3 linked regions of the Thiosocius teredinicola genome follow. The protein of the gene in region 1 interacts with the protein of each later gene in a pairwise test. Links are inferred from orthologs where the notes say so. Each region holds a gene or a part of one and is shown in the gene's direction. Other genes may lie near its edges.

Region 1 (3,900 bases):
GACGGCAGCGGGCCAAAGGGTCGCGTGATCAAGGACGACGTGCAGAACTTCGTCAAGCGCGCATTGGCCGAAGGCTCGCCGACGGCGGCTGCATCGGCAGGTGGGGGTGGCGTGCAGCTACCGAGCATTCCGGCGGTGGACTTCTCCAAGTTCGGTGAGATCGAAGAAAAGCCTCTGGGTCGGATCAAAAAACTCAGTGGCGCACATCTGCATCGTGCCTGGCTGAACGTGCCGCACGTTACCCAGTTCGACGAGGCGGACATCACCGAGCTCGAAGCGTTTCGCAAATCGCAGAAAGATGCCGCGGCCAAGGCCGACGTCAAGCTCACCTTCATGCCGTTCCTGATGAAGGCGGTGTGCAAGGCACTCGAGGCCTATCCGCAGTTCAACAGTTCGCTGTCGCCCGATGGCGAGGCGTTGATCATGAAGAAGTACGTGCACATCGGCGTGGCGGTCGACACCCCCAACGGCCTGGTCGTGCCGGTGATCCGCGACGTCGACAAGAAGGGCATCTTCGACCTCGCCGCCGACCTGGGCACGGTCAGCGGCAAGGCGCGCGAGGGCAAGCTTGCACCGGGTGATATGCAGGGCGGCTGCCTGTCGATCTCGAGCCTCGGCGGTATCGGCGGCACGCAGTTCACGCCGATCGTGAATGCGCCGGAGGTTGCGATTCTCGGTGTTTCGCGTGCCGAGATGAAACCCAAGTGGGACGGTTCAACCTTTGAACCACGACTGATGATGCCGTTCAGCCTGTCGTACGATCACCGCGTGATCGACGGCGCTGAAGGGGTGCGTTTCACGACCTATCTGGGTGAGCTGTTGGGCGACATCCGGCGTCTGCTGCTTTAGTGTCGGCTAATGTTCGGCACGCAATGCACAGCATTGACATCGTTGCCGTGCACACTGGCTGAAATGCTGCGTTAATGCCTGCCGTCAAACGAGATCTCGAGTATGTGCTGTACTACGAAGGTCCATAATTGCGTCGGGTCGCGCAGAGATTTGGGATAGAGGAACTTTTATGAGCAAGCAAGGCGAAGTCGCGGATATCCGTACCCAGGTGGTGGTGTTGGGCGCCGGGCCCGGAGGTTACACGGCGGCTTTTCGCGCAGCCGACCTCGGCAAGCAGGTGGTGTTGGTAGAACGCTATGCGAGCCTCGGCGGTGTTTGTCTCAATGTTGGCTGTATCCCATCGAAGGCGCTGCTGCACACCGCCGAGGTGATCAACGAGGTTGCCGAGCTCGAACACATGGGTGTGCGTTACACGCAGCCGAAGATCGATCTGGACAAGATGCGCGCCGGCAAAGACAAGGTTGTCGGCAAGCTGACCGGCGGCCTGGCGGCGCTGGCCAAGCAACGCAAGGTGCAGGTGGTGACCGGTGTCGGCAAGTTCACCGATCCGCGCCATCTCGAAGTGCAGACCGATGACGGCCTGACCCGTATCGAATTCGAACATTGCATCATCGCGTGCGGTTCCAGCGCGGTGAAGATCCCCGGTTTCCCGAATGATGATCCGCGCCTGATCAACTCGACCGGCGCGCTTGCCCTTGAAGACGTGCCGAAGAAGATGCTGATCGTCGGTGGCGGCATCATCGGTCTTGAGATGGCTACCGTGTACGCGACGCTGGGCAGCGAGATCGATATCGTTGAATTGCAGGACGGCCTGATTCCAGGCTGTGACCGCGACCTGGTGCGTCCGCTGCAAAAGCGCCTTGAAAAACAGGTCGACAGTATCATGCTGAAGACCAAGGTCAGCGACATCAAGGCGCAGAAGAGTGGGCTCAAGGTCTCGTTCGAGGGCGATAAGGCGCCCGAGTCGAAGGTCTACGACCGAGTGCTGGTCGCCGTCGGCCGTTCACCGAACGGCAAGCAGATCAACGCCGAGGCCGCAGGCGTCAAAGTCGACGAGCGTGGTTTCATTCCGACCGACGACAAGATGCGCACCAATGTGCCGCACATCTTTGCCATCGGTGACGTCGTCGGTAACCCGATGCTGGCGCACAAGGCGACGCACGAAGCCAAGGTGGCCGCCGAGGTGATCGCCGGTCTGCCGGCGCTGTTCGATCCGCTGACCATCCCCTCGGTCGCCTATACCGACCCGGAAGTCGCCTGGATGGGCCTGACCGAGATCGACGCGAAAGCGCAGGGTATCGAGATCGAAAAAGGCGTCTTCCCCTGGGCCGCATCCGGCCGCGCGCTCGGCATTGGGCGTGAAGAAGGCATGACCAAGCTGATCTTCGATGCCAAAACCAAGCGTCTGCTCGGTGCAGGTATCGTTGGGCGCAACGCGGGCGAGCTGATCGGTGAGACGGTGCTCGGCCTGGAGATGGGCGCAGATGCCGAAGACATCGGCCTGACCATCCATCCGCACCCAACGCTGAATGAGACCATCTGTTTTGCGGCCGAGATGGCAGAAGGCTCGATCACCGACCTGATGCCGCCGAAAAAGCGCTGAGTCGATCAACGGCTTCCGCCAGTCATGGCGGAAGCGTCAGCGGCGGTGCACCTCGCTCAGGAACACGCCGCCGCATTGTCGTTACTTGACAGCAACGAACTGCCGCCTCGCAACAGTTCCGCCATTTCATCGGCCGGTAAGGCCTTGGCAAACAACCATCCCTGAATCTTGTCGCAACCCATCTTGCGCAGAATGGCCAACTGAGCGGTGTCTTCGACGCCTTCGGCCGTAATCTCCATCGACAGGCTGTGGCCGAGTTCGACGATCGCCTTGGCGATATCGCGGTCGTTGTGATCGTGTGCAATGTCGCGCACGAACGAGCGGTCGATCTTCAGCGTGTTGGCCGGCAACTGCTTGAGGTAACTCAACGACGAGTAGCCGGTGCCGAAATCGTCGATCGCCGATTGCACCCCGATCTCCTGGAGTTCCTGCAATACCTTGATCGTTTCTTCCGGCTCGCTCATCGCCGTTGTTTCCGTAACCTCGATGCAGATCAACTTGGGCGGTATCTGATGTCGCTGCAGCGCCGACAGCAGTCGCCGCCGCAGCATCTTGTCTGCCAGGTGTCTGGCCGATACGTTGATGTTCACCGGAAGCAGCGGCACGCCGCTGCGTGACCATTGCTGCAGATCATTGCATACGCGGTCGATCACCCAGTCTTCGACGGCACTGATGAGGCCGTTCTCCTCGGCGATCGGAATGAAGGTGTCCGGTGAAATTCGGCCGCGTTGTGGGTGCTCCCAACGCAGCAGTGCCTCCATCGCTACCGGCTTGCACTGTACGCCGTCGACGATGGGTTGATAGTGAACCATCAGCTGATCCTGCGAGATCGCATCGTGCAGTTCGCGCTCGATCACGATGCGCGCATCCATCGCCGACTGTGTTTTCTCGTTCCAGAAACAGTGTCGGCCTTTACCGGCAGCCTTGGCCAGGTACATGGCGGCATCGGCCTTGCTCACCGCTTCGTCGAAGGTGGCGGCCTGTTCCGGCACCGCGCAGATGCCGATGCTCGCACCGATATAGACATGCTGCCCTTTGATCTCGAACGGCAGGCTCAACGCCTTGATGATCCGCGTAGCGACCTCGCTGACCGCCGCATGGTCATCTTCGTCGACAAGTACGATTGCGAACTCATCTCCCCCCTGGCGCGATACCAGGTCGTTTTGGCGCACCTGGCTGCGAATACGGTTGGCGACCTCGCTAAGAAGTTGATCGCCCGATTCGTGCCCCAATGAGTCGTTGACGAATTTGAAGCGGTCCAGGTCGAGGTACAGAAGGCTCAGCGTCTGCCCGGGCACCTGCGGTTCGGTAATCTGGTTGTCTACGTACTCTTTGAAGAACCGCCTGTTGGGCAGGCTCGTGAGTGGGTCGAAGTACGCGAGCTGTTGCAGCTGATCTTCTGCGGCCTTCAGCTTGGTGATGTCGGAAAACATGCCGACATAGTTGGC
Region 2 (3,910 bases), 3.9 Mb from region 1 along the record:
ATGAACGCTTCATCGCCAAGTCCGTCGATGTCGGTTCTCGAACCGTCGAAACCGGACTTGAGGCTCCGGAAGATCGAGGTCGCGGTGCTACTGCTGGACCGCATTGCGGCATCTTGTGTCAACGAAATCTGCAGGAATCGCGTCGATCCCTCACTGACGGGATTGTACATACACAATTTCGCACCGACGGCGGGGTTCTCACTGGTTTGAGCTGGCTGAACCGGTTCACCAAGGATTGATTCGGCGTCCGTCCCGCTGATGATGCTGCACGGATCCAGCATGGCAGCGGAGGAAGCGGGCATGCGAGGATCATTCGCCGGAGTGGCGTTGTTCGCCGGATTGTCACATCCGGTCAGAAACGAAAGCGCGCAGGCTAACGAGATCGCTACAATCTTCATGCTGTGTATCGGGTTGGTATCCATGCCTAGTCCAACTTTCCGCTGAATCCAAAGTAAGCCTTATCCGATGGCACTGCAATAGCTGCCTATGCAGAGCGCTTTGTGCGCCCATTGGCGTTTTGGCCAAGACGCTACGCTTACTGGCGGCGACGGCTGCGGACCGCTTTCTGCGGAGTCAGCGTGAACCGTGGCGCTGCCCAGCTGGTAAAATCGCCCGATGGACGTATCTCACATCATCGATGGGTTGAACGATGCCCAGCGCGAAGCCGTTACGGCACCGATGGGCAATGCACTGGTGCTGGCCGGCGCCGGCTCGGGCAAGACCCGCGTGCTGGTTCACCGCATTGCCTGGCTGATCCAGGTCGAGGGGTTGTCGCCGTGGGGCATTCTGGCGGTGACCTTCACCAACAAGGCGGCGCGTGAGATGCGCCATCGCATCGAGGCCTTGCTGGGTCAGCCGGTCGGTGGCATGTGGGTCGGTACCTTCCACGGCCTCGCCCATCGCCTGTTGCGCGCGCATTGGCAGGAGGCCGGTCTGCCGCAGGGGTTTCAGATTCTCGATTCGGATGACCAACACCGATTGATCAAGCGCATCATCCGCGAGATGAACCTCGACGACAGCCAGTGGCCGCCGCGCCAGGCGCAGTGGTTCATCAACAAGCAGAAGGACGAAGGGTTGCGCGCCGATCATCTCGATCATGGCGGCGATCCCTACCAGCGGCAGATGATCGCGATCTACCGCGAGTACGAAGCCGCTTGCCAACGCGCCGGCACGGTCGACTTTGCGGAACTGTTGTTACGCGCCCATGAGCTGTGGCGCGACCGGCCGGACGTATTGCAGCACTACCGACAGCGGTTCGGGGCGATCCTGGTCGACGAGTTTCAGGACACCAACAGCATCCAGTACGCCTGGCTGCGATTGCTGACTGGCCAGCAACATAAGCTGTTCGTGGTCGGCGACGACGATCAATCGATCTATGGCTGGCGCGGTGCGCGCGTCGAGAATATCCAGGATTTCCAGACTCAATACCCGGATGCGCTGGCGGTGCGCCTCGAACAGAACTATCGCTCGACCGGCAACATCCTGCGCGGCGCCAATGCGGTCATCGCCAATAACCCGACCCGCCTGGGCAAGCAGTTGTGGACCGAAGACGGTGACGGCGAGCCCATTCGGGTCTACGGCGCGTTCAACGAAGTCGACGAGGCCAGGTTCGTTGTCGAACGGATTCGAACCGCCATCGAACACGGCAGCCGTCGCACCGAGATGGCAATCCTGTATCGCACCACCGCGCAATCGCGTCTGTTCGAAGAGTCGTTGATCCAGGCCGGGATTCCGTATCGCGTCTACGGCGGTTTGCGCTTCTTCGAGCGCGCCGAGATCAAAGATGCCTTGGCGTATCTGCGTCTGCTTTCCAACCGGCACGATGATCCGTCATTTGAACGTGCGGTAAATCAGCCACCCCGTGGCATCGGTCCGCGCACGCTGGACGCAGTACGTGCGCATGCGCGCGACTTCGGTTGTTCGCTGTGGCAGGCGGCCGGTGACCTGCTGCGCGGTGGCGCGATGGCGGCACGTGCGGCAAACGCCCTGCGCGGTTTTCTCGATCTGGTCGAAGAGATCGACGCCAACAGTGCGGAAGAGGCGTTGCCCGAGCGCGCCGCTTTCGTCATCGAGGCGTCGCACCTTAAGGAGCACTTCGAGAAAAGTCGCGACGGAAAGGGTCAGGACCGCATCGAGAACCTTGAGGAACTGGTCAACGCCTGTCGTCAGTTCGAGGTTGACGAGGTCGAAGACGAGGGGCTCAGTGAAATGGATGCCTTTCTGGCCCACGCGGCGCTCGAGGCCGGCGATACCCAGGCCGAAGAATATGAGGACTGTGTGCAGTTGATGACGCTGCACTCGGCCAAGGGGTTGGAGTTTCCGTTGGTGTTTATCGGCGGCATGGAGGAGGGGCTGTTTCCGCATAGCATGTCGGCCGAAGACCCGGAACGTCTCGAGGAAGAGCGTCGCCTGTGCTACGTCGGCATGACGCGCGCAATGTCGCAGCTGTACCTGACACATGCCGAGTCTCGGCGACTGCATGGCTCTGAAAGCTACCCGCTGCCCTCGCGCTTTCTGCGGGAGATTCCGTCGGACCTGATCGAGGAAGTGCGTGCGCGGCCAAATGTGAGTCGACCCTACAGTGCTGCAGCCGGCTCGTTGGCGGCGGCCCAGGCAGAGACCGGATTTCAGCTTGGCCAGCGCGTGCAACATCCCAAGTTTGGTGAAGGCGTGGTGCTGAATGCCGAAGGCCAGGGTAATGGTGCGCGGGTGCAGGTTGTCTTTGAAGAGGTCGGTGCCAAATGGCTGGTGGTCGCCTATGCCAACCTCCAGGCAATTGCTTAGAGAATGGCGCTGTGAGCGGCGACGGCGTTGCATCACCTACTCTGATTGTCGCCGACATACCCGTATCCCTGTATGTGCATATCCCTTGGTGTGTGCGCAAATGCCCGTACTGTGATTTCAACTCGCATGCGGTCGTCACAGAGATAGACCAGGCCGCCTACATCGACGCCTTGCTGAGCGACTTCGTGATCGAGTGCGGGCGGCAGCCGTTGAACGAGATCCACAGCATCTTCATCGGCGGCGGTACGCCGAGCTTGTTTGATGAGCAGCAGATCGGGCGCCTGCTTGAGGGCGTTAACCGGCGGGTTGCGCTGTCCGCCGACATCGAGATTACGCTGGAGGCCAACCCGGGTACCGCCGAAGCGAGACGATTTGCCGGGTATCGGGCGGCCGGCGTGAATCGCCTGTCGATCGGCGTGCAGAGCTTCGACGATGCCAAGCTGAGTGCCTTGGGCCGCATCCACAATTCGGCTGAGGCCCGGTCGGCGATCGCCATGGCCAGGGCTGCAGGTTTCGACAATCTCAACCTGGACTTGATGTATGCACTGCCTGCTCAAACGTCCGATGAAGCCTTGTCAGACCTGAACACTGCCATCGATCTGGGGCCGACGCATCTGTCGTGGTACCAGCTGACGCTCGAACCCAACACCCTGTTCCACCACAAGCCGCCGTCATTGCCCGGAGACGATGAGGTTGCCGACATGATGGACGCGGGTTTGCAGCGCCTCGACGAGACCGGTTTCCGGCGATACGAAATCTCCGCCTATGCGTCTTCTGATCGCCAGTGTCGTCACAATCTCAACTATTGGCGGTTCGGAGACTACATCGGCATTGGAGCCGGCGCGCACGGCAAACGCACCGAGCGAGCGGGACGCATTTGGCGCCGCAGCAAACAGCGCCAGCCGGCCGCCTACCTGGCGCAAGCCGCGCGCGGTGCGGTTCTCAGCGAAAGCCTTGTCGCAAGAGATTCATTGGGGGTCGAGTTCTTCCTCAATGCGTTGCGACTCGTCGATGGCGTACCGCTGGGATTCCTCGCTGACCGTGCCGGTCTAACACTCGATGATGTTGCTGAACCGTTATGCGAGGCGCGACGCTGCGGGCTGATGGACCCTGATCCCGCGGTGCT
Region 3 (3,832 bases), 2.7 Mb from region 1 along the record:
CGTTGGACGGATCCGGCCGATACCGGATTCGATGCCGAACGCTTCGAGGCGCTCGCCGGCCAGATCGTCACCCCGCCAGGTGATTTCAACCTGCACCCGCGGGTCAAACGCATCATGGAAGACCGTCGCTTGATGGCACAAGGCGACAAGCTCGCCGACTGGGGTTTCGCCGAAAACATGGCCTACGCCACGCTGCTCGACCAGGGCGTGCCGATTCGTATCTCCGGACAAGACTGCCGTCGCGGCACCTTCTTCCATCGCCACGCGATGCTGCGTAACCAGGACACCGGCGCCAGCTATATACCGCTGCGCCACCTACACAAAGGTCAGCCGAACTTCACCGTGATCGACTCGGTGCTGTCCGAAGAAGCAGTGCTTGCCTACGAATACGGCTACGCCACAGCCGACCCGAAGGCGCTGACGATCTGGGAAGGCCAGTTCGGCGATTTCGCCAATGGTGCCCAGGTAGTGATCGATCAGTTCATCACGTCGGCCGGCGCCAAGTGGGGCCTTTACTGCGGGCTGGTGATGTTGTTGCCGCACGGCTATGAAGGCCAGGGGCCGGAACACTCCTCTGCCCGCCTCGAGCGCTACATGCAATTGTGCGCCGAGCACAACATCCAGGTGTGCGTACCGACGACGCCGGCGCAGATCTATCACCTGCTACGCCGCCAGATGCTGCGACCGTTCCGTCATCCGCTGATAGTGATGACGCCGAAGAGCCTGCTGCGTCATCCATTGGCAACCTCATCGCTCGATTCGTTGACCCATGGTCGCTTCGAAAACGTGATCGACGAAATCGATCCGATCGACGAAAGCCAGATTACGCAGGTAGTGCTGTGTACCGGCAAGGTGTACTACGACTTGCTGCAGGCACGCCGCACGCGTGAACTGAACCACGTTGCGCTGGTTCGCGTCGAGCAGTTGTATCCATTTCCGCGGGATGACTTCGAGGCCATGGTGGCACGTTATCCCAACGCCAAGTTGTTTGTCTGGTGTCAGGAAGAACCGCAAAACCAAGGTGCATGGGATCAGATCAAGCACCGTTTCCATACGCTGCACAATGGCAAACGTGAACTGATCTATGTCGGCAGGCCGTCTGCCGCTGCACCGGCAACCGGTTACTTCCAGGTGCACCAAGAAGAGCAAGAGAAACTCGTGGACGATGCGCTGACCGGGCGCCGCGATCCGAAAATGAACCGAAGGGGCTGAATATGTCGACCGAAGTACGTGTACCTACATTGCCGGAATCCGTCAGCGATGCGACGGTACTTACCTGGCACAAAAAACCCGGCGAGGCCATCGCACGCGATGAAAACCTCGTCGACCTGGAAACCGACAAGGTCGTACTCGAAGTCCCGTCGCCGGTAGCCGGCGTATTGCGTGAGGCCAAGGTCGACGAAGGCGCCGTAGTGACTGCCGATGAACTGTTGGCGATCGTCGAGGCCGGCGCCGAAGCAGCGGTTGAGCCGGTCACCGAGCCGCCGACATCGCCTGACAAGGTCGAAGAGACTGCCGCAGCAGCAGAACCTGCACCGGCAGCAGCTTCGCCTGCAGCGTCCGCCGGTGAAGATGCCGGCGACCAAGTGCTGACGCCGGCGGTGCGCCGCCTGGTCAAGGAACTGAACGTCGATGCCAGCAAGATCAAGGGCACCGGCAAGAACGGACGCATCCTGAAATCGGACGTCATGGCCTTCCTCGACAGCGCGCAGCAGACCGAGGACGACGCAGACGTCAGGGCATCGGTACCCAGCAGTGGCGAACAGGATGCCGGGCTGCGCCAGGAAAAGCGCGTACCCATGACGCGTCTGCGTTCGCGCATCGCCGAACGCCTGCTCGAAGCACAGCAGAATGCGGCGATCCTGACAACCTTCAACGAGGTCAACCTCAAAGAGGCAATGGACCTGCGCGCCAAGCACAAAGACGCATTCGAGAAGGCCCACGATGTGCGCCTCGGCTTCATGTCGTTCTTTGTGCGCGCAGCTGTAGAGGCGCTTAAGAAGTTCCCGGTCGTCAACGCGTCGGTCGACGGCAACGATATCGTGTACCACAACTACTTCGATATCGGCGTCGCCGTCGGGTCACCGCGCGGCCTGGTCGTACCCATCCTGCGCAACGCTGATCAGATGTCGTTTGCCGAGATCGAAGGTACGATCAAGGCGTTCGGCCAGAAGGCTAAAGACGGCAGCCTGAGCTACGATGAACTGACCGGTGGTACCTTCACGATTTCCAACGGCGGGGTGTTCGGTTCGATGTTGTCGACGCCGATCCTCAATCCGCCGCAGAGCGCCATCCTCGGCATGCACAACATCGTCGACCGGCCGGTGGTCGAGAACGGCGAGATCGTCATCCGTCCGATGATGTACCTGGCGTTGTCATACGATCACCGCATCATCGATGGCCGCGAGGCGGTGCAGTTCCTGGTCACGATCAAGAACTGCATGGAAGACCCCGCTCGCATGCTGCTGCAGGTCTGATCGCCACGGCGCATGGACCGGTAACAAACGGGCGGCGAGCACCCTGCTCCCGCCCGTTTCTGTTGTAGAACGCAAACCAACGAGTTGACTCCTATGACCACGATCAAGCAGGAAGACCTGATTCAGAGCGTCGCCGATGCGCTGCAATTCATCTCTTACTACCACCCGCTCGACTATATCCAGGCAGTGGGTCGCGCCTATGATCGCGAGCAGTCGCCGGCTGCCAAGGATGCACTCGCGCAGATCCTGACCAACTCGCGCATGTGCGCCGAAGGGCACCGGCCGATTTGTCAGGATACGGGCGCCGTGGTCGCCTTTCTGAAGGTGGGTATGAACGTGCGTTTCGAAGGCGACATGAGCCTCAACGACATGATCAACGAGGGCGTGCGTCGTGCCTACCTGCATCCCGACAACAAGCTGCGTGCATCGATGGTCGATCCGCCAATCGGCGCGCGTAAGAACACCCGCGACAACACGCCGGCGATCATCTACACCGATTTGGTCCCCGGCGACCGCGTCGACATCGCGTTGGCCGCCAAGGGTGGCGGCTCGGAAAACAAGTCGAAGTTCACGATTCTCAATCCGAGCGACAGCCTGGTCGACTGGGTGGTCAAAACGCTCCCGACCATGGGCGCCGGCTGGTGTCCGCCCGGCGTGCTCGGCATCGGCATCGGCGGCACTGCCGAGAAGGCCATGCTGCTGGCAAAAGAGTCGCTGATGGCACCAATCGACATGGACGAACTGAAGGCCCGCGGACCGCAAACCCCGACCGAGGAACTGCGCGTCGAGATCTTCGACAAGGTCAATGCGCTGGGCATCGGTGCGCAGGGCCTGGGCGGGCTGACCACGGTGGTCGACATCAAGATCGCCGAATACCCTACCCACGCCGCATCACTGCCGATCGGCATGATCCCGAACTGTGCCGCCACGCGCCACGTCGAGTTTCACCTCGACGGCAGCGGCCCGGCTGTGCTGACGCCGCCACGCCTCGAAGACTGGCCGGACGTCACCTGGGAGATCAGCGAACAGTCCAAACGCGTGAACCTCGACACTCTGACGGCCGACGAGGTGCGTAGTTGGGCGCCGGGTGACCGGCTGCTGCTCAACGGCAAACTGCTGACCGGCCGCGACGCCGCCCACAAGCGTATCCAGGAACTGTTAGATAGCGGCCAAGGTTTGCCGGACGGCGTCGACTTCACCAATCGACTGATCTATTACGTCGGTCCGGTCGATCCGGTGCGTAACGAGGCGGTCGGTCCTGCCGGCCCGACCACGGCGACACGCATGGACAAGTTCACCGAGATGATGCTCGCCAAGACCGGATTGATCGGCATGGTCGGCAAGGCCGAACGTGG

The links.
Region 2: the proteins of lpdA (region 1) and uvrD interact in binary tests that used the Escherichia coli proteins (3 or more experiments, as listed by UniProt). The link is inferred for Thiosocius teredinicola from one-to-one orthologs.
Region 3: the proteins of lpdA (region 1) and odhB interact in binary tests that used the Escherichia coli proteins (3 or more experiments, as listed by UniProt). The link is inferred for Thiosocius teredinicola from one-to-one orthologs.

What each region holds. Positions count from the first base shown.
Region 1 is NZ_CP019936.1:810,178-814,077, forward strand. Bases 346-3,235 are described here. They hold lpdA (dihydrolipoyl dehydrogenase), read left to right. Parts: upstream 346-1,018; coding sequence 1,019-2,452; downstream 2,453-3,235. Other genes in these bases: aceF (dihydrolipoyllysine-residue acetyltransferase), read left to right, coding at 346-849; B1781_RS03800 (EAL domain-containing protein), read right to left, coding at 2,509-3,235. Also shown: more of aceF, read left to right, coding at 1-345; more of B1781_RS03800, read right to left, coding at 3,236-3,900. UniProt on the Escherichia coli protein: Lipoamide dehydrogenase is a component of the glycine cleavage system as well as of the alpha-ketoacid dehydrogenase complexes.
Region 2 is NZ_CP019936.1:4,671,654-4,675,563, reverse strand. Bases 300-3,199 are described here. They hold uvrD (DNA helicase II), read left to right. Parts: upstream 300-615; coding sequence 616-2,784; downstream 2,785-3,199. Other genes in these bases: hemW (radical SAM family heme chaperone HemW), read left to right, coding at 2,796-3,199; B1781_RS22110 (hypothetical protein), read right to left, coding at 300-422. In the rest of the region: more of B1781_RS22110, read right to left, coding at 1-299; more of hemW, read left to right, coding at 3,200-3,910. UniProt on the Escherichia coli protein: A helicase with DNA-dependent ATPase activity. Unwinds DNA duplexes with 3'-5' polarity. Translocates on single-stranded DNA with 3'-5' polarity. Initiates unwinding more efficiently from a nicked substrate than double-stranded DNA.
Region 3 is NZ_CP019936.1:3,522,817-3,526,648, forward strand. What follows is about bases 524-3,345. They hold odhB (2-oxoglutarate dehydrogenase complex dihydrolipoyllysine-residue succinyltransferase), read left to right. Parts: upstream 524-1,214; coding sequence 1,215-2,477; downstream 2,478-3,345. Other genes in these bases: B1781_RS16660 (2-oxoglutarate dehydrogenase E1 component), read left to right, coding at 524-1,212; B1781_RS16670 (fumarate hydratase), read left to right, coding at 2,571-3,345. Outside these bases: more of B1781_RS16660, read left to right, coding at 1-523; more of B1781_RS16670, read left to right, coding at 3,346-3,832. UniProt on the Escherichia coli protein: E2 component of the 2-oxoglutarate dehydrogenase (OGDH) complex which catalyzes the second step in the conversion of 2-oxoglutarate to succinyl-CoA and CO(2).